Regions from separate parts of the Enterobacter chengduensis genome, predicted to be linked through region 2. Evidence: predicted binding sites of a transcription regulator. Region 2 holds the regulator's gene; the other holds the start of a gene.
The links. The regulator PurR, encoded in region 2, represses purine synthesis genes. The targets are predictions, from matches to a motif close to CANGCAAACGTTTGCNTG.
Positions count from the first base shown of each region.

Region 1: a site for PurR is predicted at 4,700-4,717, ahead of gltS (sodium/glutamate symporter). Genes of this name have one in related genera too.

Region 1 is NZ_CP043318.1:91,590-102,114, forward strand. Features, by position in the region: gene yicI (alpha-xylosidase) at 1-1,319, shown strand, start outside; gene FY206_RS00450 (AsmA family protein) at 1,443-3,137, opposite strand; gene xanP (xanthine/proton symporter XanP) at 3,257-4,648, opposite strand; gene gltS (sodium/glutamate symporter) at 4,874-6,076, shown strand; gene recG (ATP-dependent DNA helicase RecG) at 6,078-8,159, opposite strand; gene trmH (tRNA (guanosine(18)-2'-O)-methyltransferase TrmH) at 8,163-8,852, opposite strand; gene spoT (bifunctional GTP diphosphokinase/guanosine-3',5'-bis pyrophosphate 3'-pyrophosphohydrolase) at 8,857-10,525, opposite strand, start outside.
Region 2 is NZ_CP043318.1:2,211,019-2,221,543, reverse strand. Features, by position in the region: gene FY206_RS10950 (C40 family peptidase) at 93-866, shown strand; gene sodB (superoxide dismutase [Fe]) at 989-1,570, shown strand; gene FY206_RS10940 (MFS transporter) at 1,609-2,775, opposite strand; gene cydH (cytochrome bd-I oxidase subunit CydH) at 2,938-3,027, opposite strand; gene purR (HTH-type transcriptional repressor PurR) at 3,325-4,350, shown strand; gene punR (DNA-binding transcriptional activator PunR) at 4,368-5,279, opposite strand; gene punC (purine nucleoside transporter PunC) at 5,394-6,593, shown strand; gene cfa (cyclopropane fatty acyl phospholipid synthase) at 6,891-8,039, shown strand; gene FY206_RS10910 (riboflavin synthase) at 8,071-8,712, opposite strand; gene mdtK (MdtK family multidrug efflux MATE transporter) at 8,938-10,311, shown strand; tRNA gene FY206_RS10900 (tRNA-Val) at 10,465-10,525, shown strand, end outside.

The DNA of each region.
Region 1 (10,525 bases), 2.1 Mb from region 2:
GCCTGAAGGAGAAAGGGCTGAAGGTCTGCGTGTGGATTAACCCGTACATCGGCCAGAAGTCGCCGGTATTCCAGGAGCTGAAAGAGAAGGGCTACCTGCTCAAGCGCCCGGACGGCTCTCTGTGGCAGTGGGACAAGTGGCAGCCGGGGCTGGCAATTTATGACTTCACAAACCCGGAAGCGTGCCGGTGGTATGCCGACAAGCTGAAAGGCCTGGTGGACATGGGCGTCGACTGCTTTAAGACCGACTTTGGCGAGCGCATCCCGACGGACGTGCAGTGGTTTGACGGATCCGATCCGCAGAAGATGCACAACCACTACGCCTACATCTATAACGAGCTGGTGTGGAACGTGCTGAAAGAGACGGTGGGCGAAGAAGAGGCGGTGCTGTTTGCCCGCTCGGCGTCCGTGGGCGCGCAGCAGTTCCCGGTGCACTGGGGCGGCGACTGCTACGCCAACTACGAGTCGATGGCCGAAAGCCTGCGCGGCGGGCTGTCGATTGGCCTCTCCGGATTCGGATTCTGGAGCCACGATATCGGTGGATTCGAAAACACCGCCCCGGCGCACGTTTACAAGCGCTGGTGCGCGTTCGGGCTTTTATCCAGCCATAGCCGCCTGCACGGCAGTAAATCCTACCGCGTGCCGTGGGCGTACGATGACGAGTCCTGCGACGTGGTGCGCCACTTTACGCAGCTGAAGTGCCGGATGATGCCGTATCTGTACCGTCAGGCGGCGCTGGCGCGCGAGTGCGGTACGCCGATGCTGCGGGCGATGATGCTGGAGTTCCCGGACGATCCGGCGTGCGATTATCTCGACCGCCAGTACATGCTGGGGGATGCGGTGATGGTCGCGCCGGTGTTCTCCGAGGCGGGCGACGTGCAGTTCTGGCTGCCGGAAGGCCGCTGGACGCACCTGTGGCATAACGACGAAATCCAGGGCAGCCGCTGGCATAAGCAACAGCATGATTTCCGGAGCCTGCCGGTCTATGTGCGCGATAACACCCTGCTTGCGCTGGGCAATAACAGCCAGAAACCAGACTATGCTTGGAACGAGGGCACGGCCTTCCAGCTGTTTAAACTTGAGGATGGCGCAACGGCGGTGAGCGAGGTGCCTGCGGCGGACGGTTCAGTGGCGTTTACGCTGAAGGCGTCGCGTCAGGGCGACGTTGTGACCCTGACCGGCGCGGGCGAGGCGCGAAACTGGTCGGTGTGCTTGCGCAACGTGCAGAAGGTGAGCGGCGTGAAAGGCGGTTCACACGCGGGCAGCGAGTGGGGCGTGGTGGTGAAAGCGGAGGGGAATGAGGTGGTGGTTCACTTCTGAGCTTGAAAAATGCCCGGTGGCGCTTCGCTTACCGGGCCTACGGTAATTAGTCGGTCTGTCTTCTACGGGGAGAGGGAACCAAAACCTCGTAGGCCGGGTAAGGCGAAGCCGCCACCCGGCTTTTTACTGTGCCGGCGCCATCGCCGACACCACCCCGCCCGTCATGGTCTGCTCTACCTGCTGTTTATCCATATTCACCGCGCTCAGCTTGCCGTTTACCGTCGGCTTCAGCGGTGCATTCGCCTGCATGCTGCCGCTGGCGGTGAGCTGAATATTGCCATCGCCCGTCACCGGTAGCGATGGCCAGCCCCACTGCTGCAGCACGTTGAGCGGCACGCCGCGCCCGTTCAGGCTTACGGTGGTTTGCCGCTGCGGCAGCTGCGAAACCGTCGCCGTCGCTTCCAGAATGCCTTTTTCGGTAAACGCGCTCAGGTCAGTAATATTCACCGTGGCAGCGTTGGCATTCAGCGCCAGCGACGGACGGCGCACGTCCACGCGGTTGAAGGTTGCCGCCGCGCCGTTCAGGGTTGCGCTGCCGCCCCACACGCCCCACTGGCGATCTTTCGCCAGCTGCAGGTTAGCGCCGTAGCCGTCCAGGGAGGTGATCTGCCACGGGAAGGCGGGATCGATGTCGATGACCAAGTTGCGGCTCAGGCCAAATTTTTGCAGCGTAACGCTGTTCAGCCATTCCGGCAGCGGCTCCATCCACAGCGTTTTCCAGTTCTGCGGCAGGGTGTACTCCAGACCGGCGATGGCGACATCGTCCAGCACCAGCGCTTTACCGTCGCGCAGCCAGTTACCGGAGGTGCGCACCATGCCGCCCTCCCAGCGGGAGGTGAACTGGCGCAGCGCCATACCCTGCGGGGAAAACTCCGCGTTCAGGATCGGGTCAAACAGATGCAGCGAGCCGTAGATAAACTCGCTGGCGTTCATGGACAGGCGACCCTCCTGGCTCTGCCAGTCGCCTTTGCTCAGCGTCAGGTTGCGCAGGCTTAAATCAAGATCGGTCACCGCCCAGTCCGGCCCCTGCAGCCGGGCGTCGGTCACGTCCAGACGGCCTATTTGCAGTGAAGGAAGGGTGGCCAGCGGCGCAAAGAAGTCTCTCAGGGTTTTATCGCTCTGCAGGCGAATCTCGTTCAGGCGCATCGTGTCGATAATCCAGCTTCCGTCGGCGTTGCGCAGGGCGGAGCCGGTGAGTGAGCCGCGAGCCATATCGGCACCGATGGTGTTAAGCACCACTTCCTTGCCGTTCAGCTGGCCCTCGATCAGCACGTTGGTGGCCGGTACGCCGTTGAGGGTCAGCGAGCCTGCGCTCATCTGAATCTGCGCGCTTTTCCCCAGTACGTTGCCTGCTTCCGGCTGCCATGGGCTGACGCCGCCCGTCACCTTCTGCGCGCTCAGGTCCCATTCGGTATTCGGGCTGTTAAAGGCCATGTTGTTCAGCTGCAGGCGATCCGCCAGGAAAGGCAGCGGCGCGGTCTGTGGGGAGAGATTCAGCGTGCCGTCGAACAGGGTAATGGTGTCCATGTGCAGCGGGTCGGTTATCTGACGGCTGCTCAGGCCAATATCGACTTTTTTGGCTACCAGCGTGGCGGGTTTACCGTCCCGACCAAAGGTGACGTTTTCCAGAATGATGTGGGAAGGCGACGAAAAGCGGTGATTCATCTTGTCGAAACTGAGTTCGTAGTCGGTATTCACCGTTACCCAGCTGCTGACCTGAGACGCGCCCCAGCGGGTCTGGAGCAGAATGTAGAACGCCAGCAACACAATGAGCAGGGCTACCAGAAGATAGACGAGCAGCTTTCCAATAAATTTCATGGTCTTCCATCCCGCAAAACGCACATAAGGGAGTTATGCACGATTTATGCGCAATCCTCAAGGCGGGAATGGTGTAATTAGATGTCACGGCAGGCATTGACTGCCTGCCGTGAAGGGGATCAGTTCTTTTCAGGCGGGAAAACGAGGTTCAGCACGATAGCGGTAATACCGCCTGCGGCAATGCCGGAAGAGAGCAGGTTTTTCACCCAGTCCGGCGCAAACTGCAGGATCAGCGGCTGCTGGGAAACGCCCAGCCCCACGGCCAGCGACAGCGCGATAATCATGATCGCGCGGCGGTTCAGCGGCTCGCGGGAAACGATACGCACGCCGGAGGCCGCGATAGTCCCGAACATGACCAGGGTTGCGCCGCCTAACACCGGCTCAGGGATGTGCTGAACAAAGCCGCTCACCGCCGGGAAGAGGCCGAGGACGATCAGCATCAGCGCCACCACAAAACCGACGTAGCGGCTGGCGACGCCGGTCAGCTGGATCACGCCGTTGTTCTGGCCGAAGCAGGAGTTCGGGAAGGTATTGAATACCGCAGAAACAAACGAGTTCAGGCCGTTCGCCAGCACGCCGCCTTTCAGGCGCTTCATGTACAGCGGGCCGGAAACGGGCTGCTCGGAGACGTCCGAGGTGGCGGTGATATCGCCGATGGTTTCGAGAGAGGTGATCATAAAGACCAGCATCAGCGGCAGGAGCAGGCCCCAGTCAATGCCCAGACCGTAGTACAGCGGCGTGGGGACGGTAATAAGCGCGCTGTTGGTCGGCGCGGTGTTCTCCGGCAGCATGCCCAGCGCCCACGCCAGCAGGTAGCCCGCCGCCATGGCGATCACCAGCGAGGCCACGCGCAGGTAAGGGTTACGCTGGCGGTTAAGCAGAATAATGATCGCCAGCACCACGCCCGCCAGCAGCAGGTTTTTCGGCGCGCCGAAGGTGTGGTCGCTCATGGCGGCATAGCCGCCGCCGATGGAGGTGAGGCCCACCTGGATCAGCGACAGGCCGATAATCATCACCACCACGCCGGAAACCAGCGGGGTGATGACGCGGCGCGCCAGATGCAGGACGCGGGAGATGACCATCTCCGTGCAGCTGGCCAGCATCAGCGTGCCGAACAGCGCCGCCATCATGGTTGGGACATCCGCACCGCCGGTTTTCAGCGCCGTACCGCCCATGATCAGCGGTGCCACGAAGTTAAAGCTGGTCCCCTGAATCGACAATAATCCCGACCCCACCGGACCCCACGCTTTAATTTGAATAATCGAGGCCACGCCGGAGGCGAAGAGGGACATGCTGATGATGTGCTGCGTGTCCTGCGCCGGTAAGCCGAGCGCCTGGCAGATCAGCAGCGCCGGGGTGATCACCGCGACAAACATCGCCAGAAGGTGCTGGCAGGCGGCGAAAAGCGTCTGCGGCAGCGGCGGGCGATCCTCAAGGCGGTAGATCAGTTCGCTATTTTGCTTCTGCGCAATCGGTTGCGCATCTGGCGACTCTATGGTGTTAACGGACATCGGCGGCAATCCCACGGTGGAAAAGCGGGCATTTTATCTGACCACCTGGTAAAAGCAAACGATTGCCAGCAAAAAAAGGGAAGAAAATCTGCCGCTGTGAGCAGGTTTTCTACAACGCCTCGGAAAAAAAAATTACACTTTTTCGCGCCGGGGCTCATGAAGAGCACAAACCGGCCCAGGATAACGCCGCGTGTGTATGGAACACGCGCAAAACAGGAGCCTTCTATGATTCATCTCGATACGTTGTCGACCCTTGTTGCCGCAACGCTGGTCTTACTGCTTGGCCGTAAGCTGGTACACAGCGTTTCCCTTCTTAAGAAATACACTATTCCTGAACCTGTCGCCGGCGGCCTGCTGGTGGCGCTGGCCCTGCTTATACTGAAAAAAAGCATGGGCTGGGAAATCGATTTTGATATGTCCCTGAAAGATCCGCTCATGCTGGCCTTCTTTGCCACCATCGGCCTGAACGCCAACCTGGCGAGCCTGCGTGCGGGCGGTAAGGTACTCGGGGTATTCCTGATTGTGGTGGTGGGGCTGCTGCTGATGCAAAACGCGATTGGCATCGGCATGGCAACGCTGCTGGGGCTGGATCCGCTGATGGGTCTGCTGGCGGGGTCAATTACCCTTTCGGGTGGTCACGGTACCGGCGCGGCGTGGAGCAAGCTGTTTATTGAGCGTTACGGCTTTGAAAACGCAACGGAAGTGGCGATGGCGTGCGCCACCTTTGGCCTGGTGCTGGGCGGCCTGATTGGCGGCCCGGTGGCCCGTTATCTGGTCAAACACTCCACCACGCCGGACGGCAGGCCGGACGATGAGCTGGTGCCGACCGCGTTTGAAAAGCCGGACGTCGGGCGCAGCATTACCTCCCTGGTATTGATTGAAACCATTGCGATGATCGCCATTTGCCTGACCGTGGGTAAAGTGGTTGCGCAATGGCTGGCAGGGTCCGCGTTTGAGCTACCGACCTTTGTCTGCGTGCTGTTTATCGGGGTCATTCTAAGCAACGGTCTGGCGCTGATGGGCTTCTACCGCGTGTTTGAGCGAGCGGTGTCGGTGCTCGGCAACGTCTGTCTGTCGCTGTTCCTGGCGATGGCGCTGATGAGCCTCAAACTATGGGAGCTGGCCTCGCTGGCGCTGCCGATGGTGGCGATTCTGGCGGTGCAGACCCTGTTTATGGCGCTGTACGCCATGTTCGTAACCTGGCGCATGATGGGCAAAAACTATGATGCGGCGGTGCTGGCGGCGGGTCACTGCGGGTTTGGCCTGGGGGCAACGCCAACGGCTATTGCCAACATGCAGGCGATCACCGAACGGTTCGGGCCGTCGCACATGGCGTTCCTGGTGGTGCCGATGGTCGGAGCGTTCTTTATTGATATCGTCAACGCGCTGGTGATCAAGCTTTACCTGATGCTGCCGATGTTCGCCTGAATCAGGCGTTGGAGTAGCGCTCGGTTTCCGGCATCCAGCGCTCAATTAACGCTGCCGCCTGTTCGGGGTAGCGTTCATGAATATGGCGGGCAAGGCGCTGAACTTCCGGGATCATGGCCTGATCGCGCAGCAAATCCGCCACTTTGAATTCGGCATTCCCCGTCTGACGCGTGCCCAGCAGTTCCCCCGGGCCGCGGATCTCCAGGTCTTTTTGCGCAATCACAAAACCGTCGTTGCTGTCGCGCAGCACCTGCAAACGCATCTGGGCGGTTTTTGAGAGCGGCGCTTTGTAGAGCAGCACGCAGTGGGACGCTACCGCACCGCGGCCAACGCGCCCGCGCAGCTGGTGGAGCTGGGCAAGGCCGAGACGCTCCGGGTTCTCGATGATCATCAGGCTGGAGTTGGGGACGTCCACGCCCACTTCAATCACCGTCGTCGCGACCAGCAAATGCAGTTCCCCCTGCTTAAACGACTGCATCACCGCCTGTTTTTCAGCAGGCTTCATGCGGCCGTGCACCAGGCCCACGTTCAGCTCCGGCAGCGCCAGCTTAAGCTCTTCCCACGTGGCTTCGGCAGCCTGCGCTTCCAGCAGTTCAGATTCCTCGATCAGCGTACAAACCCAGTAGGCCTGGCGCCCTTCGTGGGTGCAGGCGTTGCGCACGCGGTCGATGATATCGCTGCGGCGCGTGTCAGGAATGGCGACCGTGGTGACCGGCGTACGGCCCGGGGGCAGTTCGTCGATGGTGGAAGTATCCAGATCGGCGTAGGCGGTCATCGCCAGGGTGCGCGGAATCGGCGTGGCGGTCATGATTAGCTGATGCGGATGGAAGCCCTGCTGCAGGCCTTTTTCCCACAGCGCCAGGCGCTGGTGCACGCCGAAGCGGTGCTGTTCGTCGATAATCACCAGCGCAAGGCCGTTAAACTGCACCTGCTCCTGGAAGATAGCGTGCGTGCCGACAATCATCTGCACCTGGCCGCTGGCGATGGCCTCCTGCTGCGCAAGACGCGCTTTGCCTTTTTGCTTCCCGGCAAGCCAGCCCACTTCAATCCCGAGCGGCGCGAACCAGGCGCGGAAATTGTTGGCGTGCTGTTCAGCCAGCAGCTCGGTCGGCGCCATGAGCGCGACCTGTTTACCGTGGGCAATTGCGCGCAGGGCGGCCAGCGCGGCAACCAGCGTTTTACCGGACCCCACGTCGCCCTGCACCAGGCGCATCATCGGCACGTCGAGCGCCATATCGCGTTCGATCTCGGCCGTCACGCGCGCCTGCGCGCCGGTTGGCTTAAACGGCAGCGAGGCCAGCAGCTTATCCTTGAGCGCATCATTCTGGCTTAACGGCTGCGCGTGGAAACGCTGCGCGCCCGCGCGTAGCGCCAGCATGCTCAGGTTATGGGCCAGTAATTCCTCAAGGATAAGACGCCGTTGGGCGGGGTGTTTGCCACTTTCTAAGTCGCTGAGCTGCAGCGTTGGCGGCGGGCGGTGCAGGGTGCGCAGCGCCTCGGGCAGGCTCATCATGCCCTGCGCCAGCTCGGATGGCAGAAGTTCGGTAATGGCGCAGGTATCAAGCAGCTCCAGCGCCTGATCGGTGAGCTTGCGCAGCGTTGCCTGCTTGATGCCTTCCGTCGTCGGGTAAACCGGGGTGAGCGTCTCCTGCAGCTCCGGCGTGCTGAGATCGCCCTGCACGCGGTATTCCGGGTGGATCATCTCTGCGCCGTATTTCCCGCGTTTGGCTTCGCCATAGGCCAGTACCCTGCGGCCCGTCGCCAGGCTATTTTTCATCGCCGCGCTGAAGTTGAAAAAACGCATGGTGAGAATGCCGGTGCCGTCACTGATCTGGCAGGTCATCATCCGGCGTCCGCCGAAGGTGATGCTGCAGTTCAGGACTTCACCTTCAACGGTGGCGTAAATAGCGGGAAGGAGATCGCCAATCTTATAGAGCTGGGTGCGGTCTTCGTAGCGCAGGGGGAGGTGAAGCAGAAGATCCTGCACCGTGTGCAGGCCAATTTTTGCCAGCTTGTTGCTTTGCGCCGCGCCCACGCCCGTCAGGCTGTTCAGTGGGATCGCATCCAGCAGGCGGCCTTTCATCGCTTACCCGGCGTACTGCATGGTGGCCCACCACTCGGCATCGGCTTCAATTTCGCCCTGCGCGTTGACGTGGGGGTAAGGCAATTTTTTCTGCTTCGCAACGCGAGCCAGCACCGGATAGCCGCCTTCGAACAGCAGGCGCTGCTGTTCCTCTTCCGGCAGCATGCTGTTGCTGCGCTCGTACATGCCGGCGTTCTGACGCTGGCGCTGCGCTTCATACAGAATGAGCGCGGAAGCCACGGAGACGTTGAGAGACTGGACCATGCCGATCATTGGAATGATGATGTCCCGATCCGCCAGATCCAGCGCTTCCTGAGTGATCCCGGTTTTCTCCTGGCCCATCAAAATGCAGGTCGGGCGGGTGTAGTCGATCTCGCGGAAATCTACGGCTTTAGCGGAAAGGTTGGTCGCGAGGATCTGCATCCCGCGTCCTTTCAGCTGCGATACGGCTTCGCCAATGGTGTGATGATGTTTGACAGACACCCAGCTGTTGCTGCCTGCCGCCGCTGAGACCGTATTGCGCATACGGCCATCCGGCCAGACGGCGTGCACTTCATGCACGCCGACGGCATCTGCGGTACGGACGATAGCAGAGACGTTATGCGGTTTATGAACCTGTTCCATGCAGACCGTCAGGTCAGGCTGACGCCTGGCGAGCATTTCGCATATCCGCGCGTAGCGTTGTAAATTCATACCGCTAGTTTCGGTTACGGGTGACTTTAATCACATCCGGCATGACGCGGATCTTGCGCATAATGTTCGCCAGATGCACGCGGTCGCGGGCGGTCAGACGAATAAAGGCGCTGTACACGCGGCCATCTTTTTCTTCCGTATTCAGGCTCTGAATGTTGGACGAGGCCGTGTTGATCGCTGCCGTCAGGTTCGCCAGAGCACCCTGGTGGTTGAACATATCCACCTTAATTTCGGTGATAAATTCCTGCGCCGTCTCTTTATCCCACTCGACCGCCATAAACTTCTCGGCTTCTTTCTGATAGCCGCGAATGTTACGACAGGATTCGTGGTGGATAACCAGCCCTTTGCCAGGGCTGACGTGCGCAATAATCGGGTCGCCTGGGATTGGACGGCAACATTTTGCGAAGGTGATCAGCACCCCGTCCGCGCCTTTGATCGGCAGATGCGCATGGCCAGATGCGCCTGGAGCAGAAGGTATCGCTTCGCCCTGCTGCAGGTTTTTCGCTACCACGACGCTCATGGCGTTACCCAGGCCAATTTCCGCCAGCAGATCGTCCAGCGACGTGAGTTTCATGCGGTCGAGTTCGCGCTGAATATGCTCAGGTGGAATCTCGGCCAGCTTGCGGCTGCCGCCCAACGCGTGGTTGAGCAGACGACGCCCCAGGCTGACGGAATCATCACGCTTGAGGTTTTTCAGCAGCTGGCGAATTTTGGCGCGCGCTTTGGAGCTCACGACAAAGTTCAGCCAGGCCGCGTTCGGACGTGCGCCCGGCGCGGTGATAATCTCTACCGTCTGGCCGCTGGAGAGCGGCTGAGACAGCGGATAAGGCTGTCTGTCGACGCGTGCGCCGACGCAGGCATGCCCGATATCGGTATGCACGGCGTAAGCGAAGTCGACCGGCGTTGCGCCCGCAGGCAGTTCGACAATGCGGCCTTCCGGGGTGAAAACGTAAATCTCATCCGGGAAGAGATCGGATTTCACGCTCTCGATAAATTCAAACGAGCTACCCGCACTCTGCTGAAGTTCCAGCAGGCTTTGCATCCAGCGCTGGGCGCGGATTTGTGCGGTTGTGCTGCTTTCGCCACCGTGCTCTTTATAGGCCCAGTGCGCGGCGACCCCCATTTCTGCCATCTGGTCCATGTCTTCGGTGCGAATTTGCACCTCAACAGGGACGCCGTGCGGACCGATCATCGAGGTATGCAAAGATTGATAGCCGTTCGCTTTTGGAATGGCGATGTAATCTTTCATGCGCCCCGGACGCGGTTTGTAGAGGCTGTGCATTTGCCCCAGCACGCGATAGCAGGTGTCCGAGTCGTGGACGATTACGCGGAAGGCGTAGATGTCCATGATCGAGTGAAAACGCTGCTCTTTGAGCACCATTTTGCAGTAGATGGAGTACAAATGTTTCTCGCGACCGCTGACGCGGCACGGAATCCCCGCTTCCTGTAAGCGCCCTTCAATTTCCGAGAGGATCTTTTGAATCATCTCTTTACGGTTACCGCGTGCGGCTTTCACCACCTCTTTAATCACGCGATAGCGGTTCGGGTACAACGCTTCAAAACCCAGCTCTTCCAGCTCGGTTTTAATGTGGTGAATACCTAAACGGTGCGCCAGCGGACTGTAAATTTCGAGGGTTTCACGGGCAATGCGGCGACGTTTATCCGGGCGAAGC
Region 2 (10,525 bases):
AACTTTCTGGCTTTTTATAGATTAGAATCGACGGGCTTTGTAAATCATACGCGGGTGTTATTGATGACCTGCATTTATCAGGGGACTGCCCAGTGGCGCGGATAAATAAAATCTCGATCACGCTCTGTGCTTTACTGTTTACTTCACTCACCTTCACGCCAGTGGCAAACGCCTCTCAGCAGGCGCGGCATTCTGCCGTACAAAAAAACCATCTGGCGAAAGCTACAGAACGTAAGAAAAAAACCACCGCTAAGAACGACAAGAAAAAAACACCGGCTCAAACCAAACAGACCGCTTCCAGCAAGACGAAAACCAAGCCTTCCCGCACTGCCCACTCCGCCAAAAGTAAAGCTTCGCAAACCGCCGCTAACCTCGTGACTGAAAAATGCACCGCGCGTAAGGGCCACAAGGCGAAATGTACGAAGGTCACCAAAATAGCGGAAGTGCATAAGGTGCGCGTGCAGAAAGCGCAAAAAACAGCAATGAACAAGCTGATGGGGCAGATTGGCAAACCTTATCACTGGGGTGGCAGCTCGCCGCGTACCGGCTTTGACTGCAGCGGCCTCGTCTATTACGCCTATAAGGATCTGGTTAAGTTCCGCATTCCGCGTACCGCCAACGAAATGTACCACCTGCGCGATGCCTCACCGGTTGACCGCGGCGAGCTGGAAAACGGCGACCTGGTCTTCTTCCGCACCCAGGGCCGCGGCACGGCTGACCACGTCGGCGTCTACGTCGGCAACGGGAAATTCATCCAGTCTCCACGTAGCGGCCAGGATATTCAGATCACCTCTCTCAGCGAAGACTACTGGGTACGCCACTACGTCGGCGCGCGCCGCGTGATGACGCCGAAAACCATTCGCTAACCCCTGCCCTGCCACATCCGTGGCAGGGTAAGTTCCTCTTTTGCATACCCTTTCAATTTGCTATCCTGTCCACGTTGTCTGTGTGGTTATTGGCAACGCAAAATACAATAAGGAGAGAAGCAATGTCGTTCGAATTACCTGCACTACCGTATGCAAAAGACGCCCTGGCCCCGCACATTTCTGCGGAAACCCTGGAATATCACTACGGCAAGCATCACCAGACGTACGTCACCAACCTGAACAACCTGATCAAGGGCACCGATTTTGAAGGCAAAACGCTGGAAGAGATCGTCCGCAGCTCAGAGGGTGGCGTATTTAACAACGCGGCTCAGGTGTGGAACCACACCTTCTACTGGCACTGCCTGGCGCCAAATGCCGGCGGCGAACCTGCCGGTGAGCTTTCTACCGCCATCAACGCCGCCTTTGGCAGCTTCGCGGACTTCAAAGCGAAGTTCACCGATGCCGCCATCAAGAACTTCGGCTCTGGCTGGACGTGGCTGGTTAAAGAGGCGGATGGCAAACTGGCTATCGTGTCCACCTCAAACGCGGGCACCCCGCTGACCACCAGCGCGAAGCCGCTGATGACCGTGGACGTATGGGAACACGCTTACTACATTGATTACCGCAACGCGCGCCCTAACTACCTGGAGCACTTCTGGGCACTGGTTAACTGGGAGTTTGTGGCGAAGAACTTCGCCGCGTAAGAGACACGCAGAAGGGTTCGCCCTTCTGCGTTTTTGGCTTAATCCGCAGCGCAGGCTGCTTCGGGCTGTTTACGACCCGACGTCATCACCAGCAGCAGGCCGAGCGCGGCAACGATCGCCCCCATCACCGGCACAAAGCTGTATCCCAGCCCTCCTGAAATCACGGCCCCACCGGCCGCCGCCCCGAGCGCATTGCCCAGGTTAAAGGCACCGATGTTGACCGACGACGAGAGCCCCGGCGCTTCATGCGCAACGCGCATTACGCGCATCTGCAGCGGCGGCACCACGGCAAAGGTGGCTGCGCCCCAGACAACCATCGCGATCGCGGCGCCGACTTCATTCCGCGCCAGCCAGGGAATTGCGATCATGATGACAATCAGCAGGGTTAAGAAACCCTTCAGCGTCCCGCTCACGGAACGGTCGGCAAATTTCCCACCGAGGTAGTTGCCGATCGAGAAGCCCACGCCAATCAGCACGAGCATCGCGGTAACAAAAAGAGGCGTTGCGCGGGTGATGTCATGCAATACCGGTGAAATATAGGTGTAGAGGGTAAACATCGCCCCTGCTCCCAGCACGGTGGTGAGCAGCGCGGAGAGCACCTGCGGGCGCATCAGCACCGACAGCTCTCTGCGCACGTCAGGACGTTCTCCCGCGCTGCCTTTCGGCAGGGAGAAGAACAGCGCCACCATCGCGACCACGCCCAGTCCGGCCGTCGCCAGGAAGGACATCCGCCAGCCAATGACCTCGCCCAGCCAGGTTGCCGCAGGCACCCCGCCGATGTTCGCGATGGTCAAGCCCATAAACATGGTTGCTACGGCACTCGCCTGCTTATGTTTAGGCACCACGCTGGCAGCAACGACCGACCCCAGCCCAAAGAACGCGCCGTGGTTAAGGCTGGTCAGAATGCGTGACAGCATCAGCGTGGTGTAGTCCGGCGAAATGGCCGAAAGCACGTTACCCAGGGTGAAGATGGCCATCAGGAATATCAGCGCATTGCGGCGCGCGCGGTGCGAAAGGAGAAGCGTCATCAGCGGCGCTCCTACCATCACGCCGATAGCGTAGGCGCTGATCAACATCCCGGCAGCAGGGATCGAAACGTCTACGCCCCGGGCGATAACGGGCAGTAGCCCCATCGGGGAGAATTCAGTGGTGCCAATCCCAAAAGCGCCAATCGCCAGGGCCAGCAGGGGAAAATTGATTTTCATGCGTCAACTCCGGATGCCGTGTCATGTGGTAACACAGAACAAAGAAGCAGAAAGCATGACATCAATCACAAAAAATGAGAAGTTAACAAAATGGCAAAAAATTTTTGCCTGAGAAGTAACAATCCGGGAAACTGGGAGGAGAAGGCTCTCCCCCCGCGTAAATCAGTGCAGCGCAGCCGTCAGACCCGCCGCGACAATCAGAGCCAGCACAACAACGGTGGTGAACAGCGAAAACTTCAGATCGGAACTCATCAATTTTTCTCCTTTTAATCCCCCCACGAAAAGTGAGCTTGCTCATTTTTGCACAGATTACGTCAAAAATCTTCCTGGATTTATACTGATAACCACTTTACCTCTTCCCCTTTTCATCAAGATAGGACAAAATTCCACGCTAAATTTATTAGCGTACCGGCCATTGACCCCCTCCTGACGTCCCGTGTCGTTTTCCCGGCGTGCCGCAATTCAACATTGCGAGATAAGGGTGAGAGAAGGCAAACGTTTACCTTCAAGTTTTTCAGGAGTTTAGGATATGGTCTGGAGTGACATTTAATGGCAACAATTAAAGACGTAGCAAAACGCGCAAACGTTTCCACTACAACCGTATCACATGTAATTAACAAAACCCGCTTTGTGGCGGAAGAGACGCGCAACGCCGTCTGGGCAGCGATCAAAGAGCTGCACTATTCGCCAAGTGCGGTTGCGCGCAGCCTCAAGGTTAATCACACCAAGTCCATTGGTTTGCTGGCGACCAGCAGTGAAGCGGCCTATTTTGCCGAGATCATTGAAGCGGTAGAAAAAAACTGCTTCCAGAAAGGCTATACCCTGATTCTGGGCAACGCGTGGAACAGCATTGAAAAACAGCGCGCCTACCTGTCGATGATGGCGCAAAAGCGCGTGGATGGCCTGCTGGTGATGTGTTCCGAGTACCCGGAATCCGTGCTGTCGATGCTCGAAGAGTATCGCCATATCCCGATGGTAGTGATGGACTGGGGTGAAGCGCGCGCGGACTTCACCGACTCCGTGATCGACAACGCCTTTGAAGGCGGCTATATGGCGGGCCGTTATCTGATCGAACGCGGCCACCGCGAGATTGGCGTGATCCCGGGTCCGCTGGAGCGCAACACCGGCGCGGGCCGTCTGGCCGGCTTTATGAAAGCGATGGAAGAAGCGCTGATTACCGTGCCGGAAAACTGGATCGTGCAGGGCGACTTTGAGCCGGAGTCAGGCTACCGCGCGATGCAGCAGATTGTCTCCCAGCAGCACCGTCCGACCGCCGTTTTCTGCGGGGGCGACATCATGGCCATGGGCGCGCTCTGTGCGGCCGACGAGCTGGGTCTGCGCGTGCCGCAGGATATTTCCGTGATCGGGTATGATAACGTGCGTAACGCGCGCTTCTTTACCCCGGCGCTGACCACCATTCACCAGCCGAAAGATTCGCTGGGTGAAACGGCCTTCAACATGCTGCTCGACAGGATCGTCAACAAACGTGAAGAGTCGCAGTCCATTGAGGTCCACCCGCGCCTGATTGAACGCCGTTCCGTTGCGGATGGTCCGTTCCGCGACTACCGTCGCTAATCCCTTTACGGGGCCAGCTATGCTGGCTCCCGTAACCATTCCCGGTTTAGCGTTTCGCTGTCGCCCAGATAATCCAGCAGCCAGGCCATCGCTGGCGAGACATCATTTTGCTGCCAGGTCAGGCAACATGCCGCATCCGGGAACGGATTCTCAAGCGTCAGCGCCACCCACTCTCCGGTATCGATGCGCGGACGCGCAAAATGAACGGGCACCATCGCGACGCACAGCCCGGCGCTGAGGCACGTCGCCGACGATTCCCAGTCAGGCGCCACCACCCGCCGCTGGTTGTCCAGCAGCCAGGTGATACGCTTGGGCAATGAACGGGAGGTATCCTCCAGCACCAGCGACGGCCAGTTGCGCAACGTATCGTCGCTCAGTGGCCCTTCCATCGCCGCCAGCGGGTGATCGCGTGCCACCACGCATTTCCAGCTCAGCATCCCCATATCGCGGAAGGCGTAACGTCCCCCGACCGGGATCGCCTGCGTGGCGCCAATCGCCATCTCCACCCTGCCGTCCGCCAGCGCGTCCCATACGCCGTTGAACACCTCCTGGGAGACCCGCAGCTCGACGTCAGAAAAATGGCGATAGAAATCGACGATCATTTGCCGGGTGCGCTCGGGCTTCACGATGTTATCCACCGCGATGGAGAGATGTCCCCGCCAGCCGTTGGCGATCTGCTGGCACTGCTCGCGGGTGATCTGCATTTTTTTGATAACAGAACGCCCTTCCTTCAAAAACCACGCGCCTGCGGGCGTCAATTCCACGTCGCGATGCCGCCGTTCAAACAGCGGAACCGCCAGCCACTCCTCCAGCTGACGCACCGTGTAGCTGATTGCCGAAGGGACGCGGTGCAGCTCCTGCGCCGCACCGCTAAAGCTGCCGTTGCGCGCGACAGCATCGACCACTTCAAGAGAATAATCTGACCACATTTTCTGCCTGCAAAAAATTTGAATGCACCCGCCAAATATTAGCGTTTCACAAGCCGCTTTGCACTCCCTACACTCTGCGCCAACGTACACCTGCCTCCTCAGGAGAATAGAAGAATGCAACCCAGGAAAGGATTTTTAGTCTGGCTCGGCGGCTTAAGCGTGCTGGGCTTTTTGGCCACCGACATGTACCTGCCGGCGTTTGCCGCGATGCAGGAAGATCTGCAAACCCCTGCTGCGGCCATCAGCGCCAGCCTGAGCTTATTCCTCGCCGGTTTTGCTTTCGCCCAGCTGCTGTGGGGACCGCTCTCGGATCGCTTTGGCCGTAAACCGGTCCTGCTGCTGGGTCTGGCCATTTTTGCCGTCGGCTGCCTGGGGATGCTGTGGGTGCGTGACGCTACCTGGCTGCTGGTGCTGCGCTTCATTCAGGCCGTGGGCGTCTGTGCCGCGGCGGTGACCTGGCAGGCGCTGGTCACCGACTACTATCCGGCTAACCGTACAAACCGTATTTTCGCGACGATTATGCCGCTGGTGGGACTTTCCCCTGCCCTCGCTCCCCTGCTGGGCAGCTGGATCCTCGCGCATTTCGACTGGCAGGCGATCTTTGCCACGCTGTTTGCCATCACCCTGGTGCTGATGCTGCCGGCGTTCGGCCTCAAGCCCGCGCATAAAAAAGAGGCGCACGCCGACGCGAAGCCGATCACCTTCACCTCCCTGCTGAGCGCGAAAGCGTATCGCGGGAATGTCCTGATCTATGCCGCCTGTTCGGCCAGCTTCTTCGCGTGGCTCACCGGCTCGCCGTTTATTCTGCACGATATGGGCTACAGCCCGGCGGCCATCGGTCTGAGCTATGTTCCGCAGACCATCGCGTTCCTGGTAGGCGGGTACGGCTGCCGCGCGGCGCTGCAAAAATGGGAAGGTCAGCAGATGCTGCCATGGCTGCTGGTGCTCTATGCGCTGAGCGTCATCGGCACCTGGGCCGTCGGGTTTGTTCCGGGCGCAGGTCTGGCTGAAATTTTGATCCCCTTCTGCGTGATGGCCGTGGCGAACGGGGCGATTTACCCCATCGTGGTGGCACAGGCGTTACGTCCGTTCCCGCAGGCGACAGGCCGCGCGGCCGCGCTGCAAAATACCCTGCAGCTGGGTCTGTGCTTCCTGGCAAGCCTGGTGGTCTCCGCGCTTATTGCAACGCCGCTGCTGACCACCACCAGCGTGATGCTGGTCACCGTTGCGCTGGCGGCGATGGGCTATCGCATGCAGTCGGCTGCGCATCGCGAGCAAAATGCGCGGTCGCAGGCGGAAACCTCGCATGCCTGATTGCGCCTGAAATCATGTTACATTTCAGTGATTAGGTTGCTAACAATTTTCTATTGAATCACCAAATTTTGAGGCCTATACTAAATTTGGTTCGATTAAATACGATAAATATTAAGTGTTAACGGGAGCCGGAGTGCTCCCGTTTTACCATGGAAGGCATTTCGGCAAGGGTTATCTCCCTTCCTCTGTTCTACGTCGGATACTAGCCTCGCGGTTTTTACCGTGAGATTTCTCACAAACCAAAAAAGCGTCTACGCTGTTTGAAGGTTCTGATCACATCAGAGTGATGGAGAAGCTATGAGTTCATCGTGTATAGAAGAAGTCAGCGTTCCGGACGACAACTGGTCCCGGATCGTCAGTGAACTGTTAGGTCGAGCAGGCATCACTATCAATGGTTCATCACCATCCGATCCTCAGGTTAAACATCCCGACTTTTTTAAACGTGTATTGCGAGAGGGATCGTTAGGCCTGGGCGAAAGCTACATGGACGGCTGGTGGGAGTGTGAGCGCCTGGATACCTTTTTCGCCAGCGTGCTGCGTGCCGGTCTGGAAAATCAACTCCCTCGCCATCTGAAAGACACCCTGCGCGTCGCCTCTGCCCGACTGTTTAATCTGCAAAATAAAAAACGCGCATGGATCGTCGGTAAAGAGCATTACGATTTGGGCAATGACCTGTTCAGCCGGATGCTGGACCCTTTCATGCAATACTCCTGTGCCTACTGGAAAGACGCGTCAACGCTTGAGGAGGCACAGCAGGCCAAGCTGCGTCTGATCGGCGAAAAACTGCAGCTACAGCCCGGCATGCGCGTGCTGGATATCGGCTGCGGCTGGGGTGGGCTGGCGTATTTTATGGCGAAGCACTATGACGTCAGCGTGGTCGGCGTAACGATTTCAGCGGAACAGCAAAAAATGGCTCGGGAACGCTGCCAGGGCCTCGACGTAGATATCCGCCTGCAGGATTACCGTGACCTGAACGAGCAGTTTGACCGGATCGTTTCCGTCGGCATGTTCGAGCACGTCGGGCCGAAAAACTACGATACCTATTTTGAGATCGTGGATCGTAACTTAAAACCGGACGGCATCTTCCTGCTGCACACCATCGGCTCTAAGCGGACCGACAATAACGTTGACCCGTGGATCAACAAATACATCTTTCCGAATGGCTGTTTACCGTCCGTTCGCCAGATTGCCAACGCCAGCGAGTCCCATTTCGTGATGGAAGACTGGCATAACTTTGGCGCGGATTACGACACCACGCTGATGGCATGGCATGCGCGTTTTCAGGAGGCCTGGCCAGAGATTGCGGACAACTATTCTGAACGATTTAAGCGAATGTTTAGCTATTATCTGAATGCCTGCGCGGGAGCGTTTCGCGCGCGGGATATTCAGCTCTGGCAGGTTGTTTTCAGCCGCGGAATTGAACACGGCCTGCGGGTCGCACGCTAAAAAAATAGCCCCGGTGAACCGGGGCTATTTTTTATTCTTCTTCTACGTTCTTTATTATTGCCGCTTCTTTTGCCGCCAGCACGCGCTCAACCGTATCCACCACCGCCTGGGTTTGCGGATCGATTTCGATATTCACGCGATGCCCCAGCTTTTTCGCACCCAGCGTGGTGCGCTGCAGCGTTTCAGGAATTAAATGCACGCAAAAGCGCGTTGGCGTCACTTCCCCCACCGTCAGGCTAATCCCGTCAATGCCAATAAATCCTTTATAGAGGATGTATTTCATTAATGACGGATCCTGCATTTTAAACCAGATTTGACGGTTATTTTCCGAGGTGACGATTTTCGCTACTTCAGCGGTGGTCATGATGTGCCCCGACATCAGATGGCCGCCAATCTCATCGCTGAACTTCGCTGCTCGTTCAACGTTGACGGTATCGCCCACCGCCAGCTCGCCCAGGTTGGTGATCCGCAGCGTCTCTTTCATTAAATCAAAGCTAATCTGGTTACCGTTAATTTCGGTGACGGTCAGGCAGCAGCCGTTATGGGCAATCGACGCGCCGGTTTCGATGCCCTCAAGCATATATTCCGGCAGCTCTACAACATGCGTACGAAAATTAGGTTTTTCATCAATGGACACCACTTTAGCAGTGCCCTGTACAATACCAGTAAACATGCATACAACTCCTGTTTTTTCCGGACGGTGGTGACACCGTTTAATCCCACCACAATAACAGTTGGAAAAACAGGTTGCCAGCGGAGCGCATTTTCTGGCGATTTTTTCACTAGATAAATAGCTAAAGCCCGCTACAATAGCTGGCACCCCCCTGCTTTTTCTTCTTGCTGCCCGTTTCGGCGGCTTTTTTAGTCTCTCAAATAACTAGAATATAAAGGTGTTCACGTGCAGAAGTACATGAATGAAGCGCGGCAGCTATTGGCACTGGCGATACCCGTGATCGTCGCACAGGTTGCCCAGACCGCAATGGGATTTGTGGATACGGTAATGGCCGGCGGCTACAGCGCCACCGACATGGCGGCCGTCGCCATTGGTACATCAATCTGGCTTCCGGCCATCCTGTTCGGTCACGGTCTGCTGCTCGCGCTGACGCCGGTTATCGCCCAGCTCAATGGTTCGGGGCGTCGCGAACGCATTGCCCATCAGGTCCGCCAGGGGTTCTGGCTGGCCGGATTTGTTTCCGTGCTGATTATGGTGGTGCTCTGGAACGCCGGTCATATCATTCGCGCGATGGATAACATCGATCCGGCCCTGGCTGACAAAGCCGTGGGCTATCTGCGTGCCCTGCTCTGGGGAGCACCGGGCTACCTCTTCTTCCAGGTGGCGCGTAACCAGTGCGAAGGCCTGGCGAAAACCAAGCCCGGGATGGTGATGGGCTTTATCGGTTTGCTGGTTAATATTCCGGTGAACTATGTCTTTATTTACGGTCATTTCGGAATGCCGGAGCTGGGCGGCGTCGGCTGCGGCGTGGCGACGGCCGCCGTTTACTGGGTGATGTTCTTCTCGATGATCGTCTTTGTAAAACGCGCCCGTTCCATGCGCGATATCCGCAACGAGAACAGGTTTAGCACGCCGGACTGGAACATCATGACGCGTCTGGTGCAGCTAGGGCTGCCGATTGCCCTCGCCCTGTTCTTTGAGGTGACCCTGTTTGCCGTCGTTGCCCTGCTGGTGTCACCGCTGGGCATTGTGAACGTCGCAGGCCACCAGATTGCGCTCAACTTCAGCTCTCTGATGTTCGTCCTGCCCATGTCGCTGGCGGCGGCGGTAACGATTCGCGTGGGCTTCCGCCTGGGTCAGGGCTCAACGCTGGATGCGCAAACGGCCGCCCGGACCGGGCTGGGCGTCGGCGTCTGCATGGCGGTCTGTACGGCGCTCTTTACCGTTGCGTTACGCGAGCAAATTGCCCTGCTCTACAACGACAATCCTGAAGTGGTCACGCTGGCTTCGCACCTGATGCTGCTGGCCGCGATTTACCAGATTTCTGACTCCATTCAGGTCATTGGCAGCGGCGTGCTTCGCGGCTATAAAGACACGCGCTCCATCTTCTTTATCACCTTTATCGCCTACTGGGTGTTGGGTCTGCCGTGTGGCTATATCCTGGCCCTGACCGATCTGGTGGTTGAGCGCATGGGGCCTGCCGGGTTCTGGATGGGCTTTATCATCGGCCTGACGTCGGCGGCAATTATGATGATGATGCGCATGCGCTTCCTGCAGCGCCAGCCATCAACGATCATTTTGCAACGCGCTGCACGTTAAATACGCAGTAGCCGCCGCCCGGCGGCTACTTTCTCTTCACTTTGCGCGGTAATACAGCAATCGCGTGAAATCAGAGAGAAAATTGCATTTTCCCTCTTGCCACCTCGATGCTGTGCCGCTAATATTCGTCCCCGTTGTCACCGACAACACGTTGCGTTCATAGCTCAGTTGGTTAGAGCACCACCTTGACATGGTGGGGGTCGTTGGTTCGAGT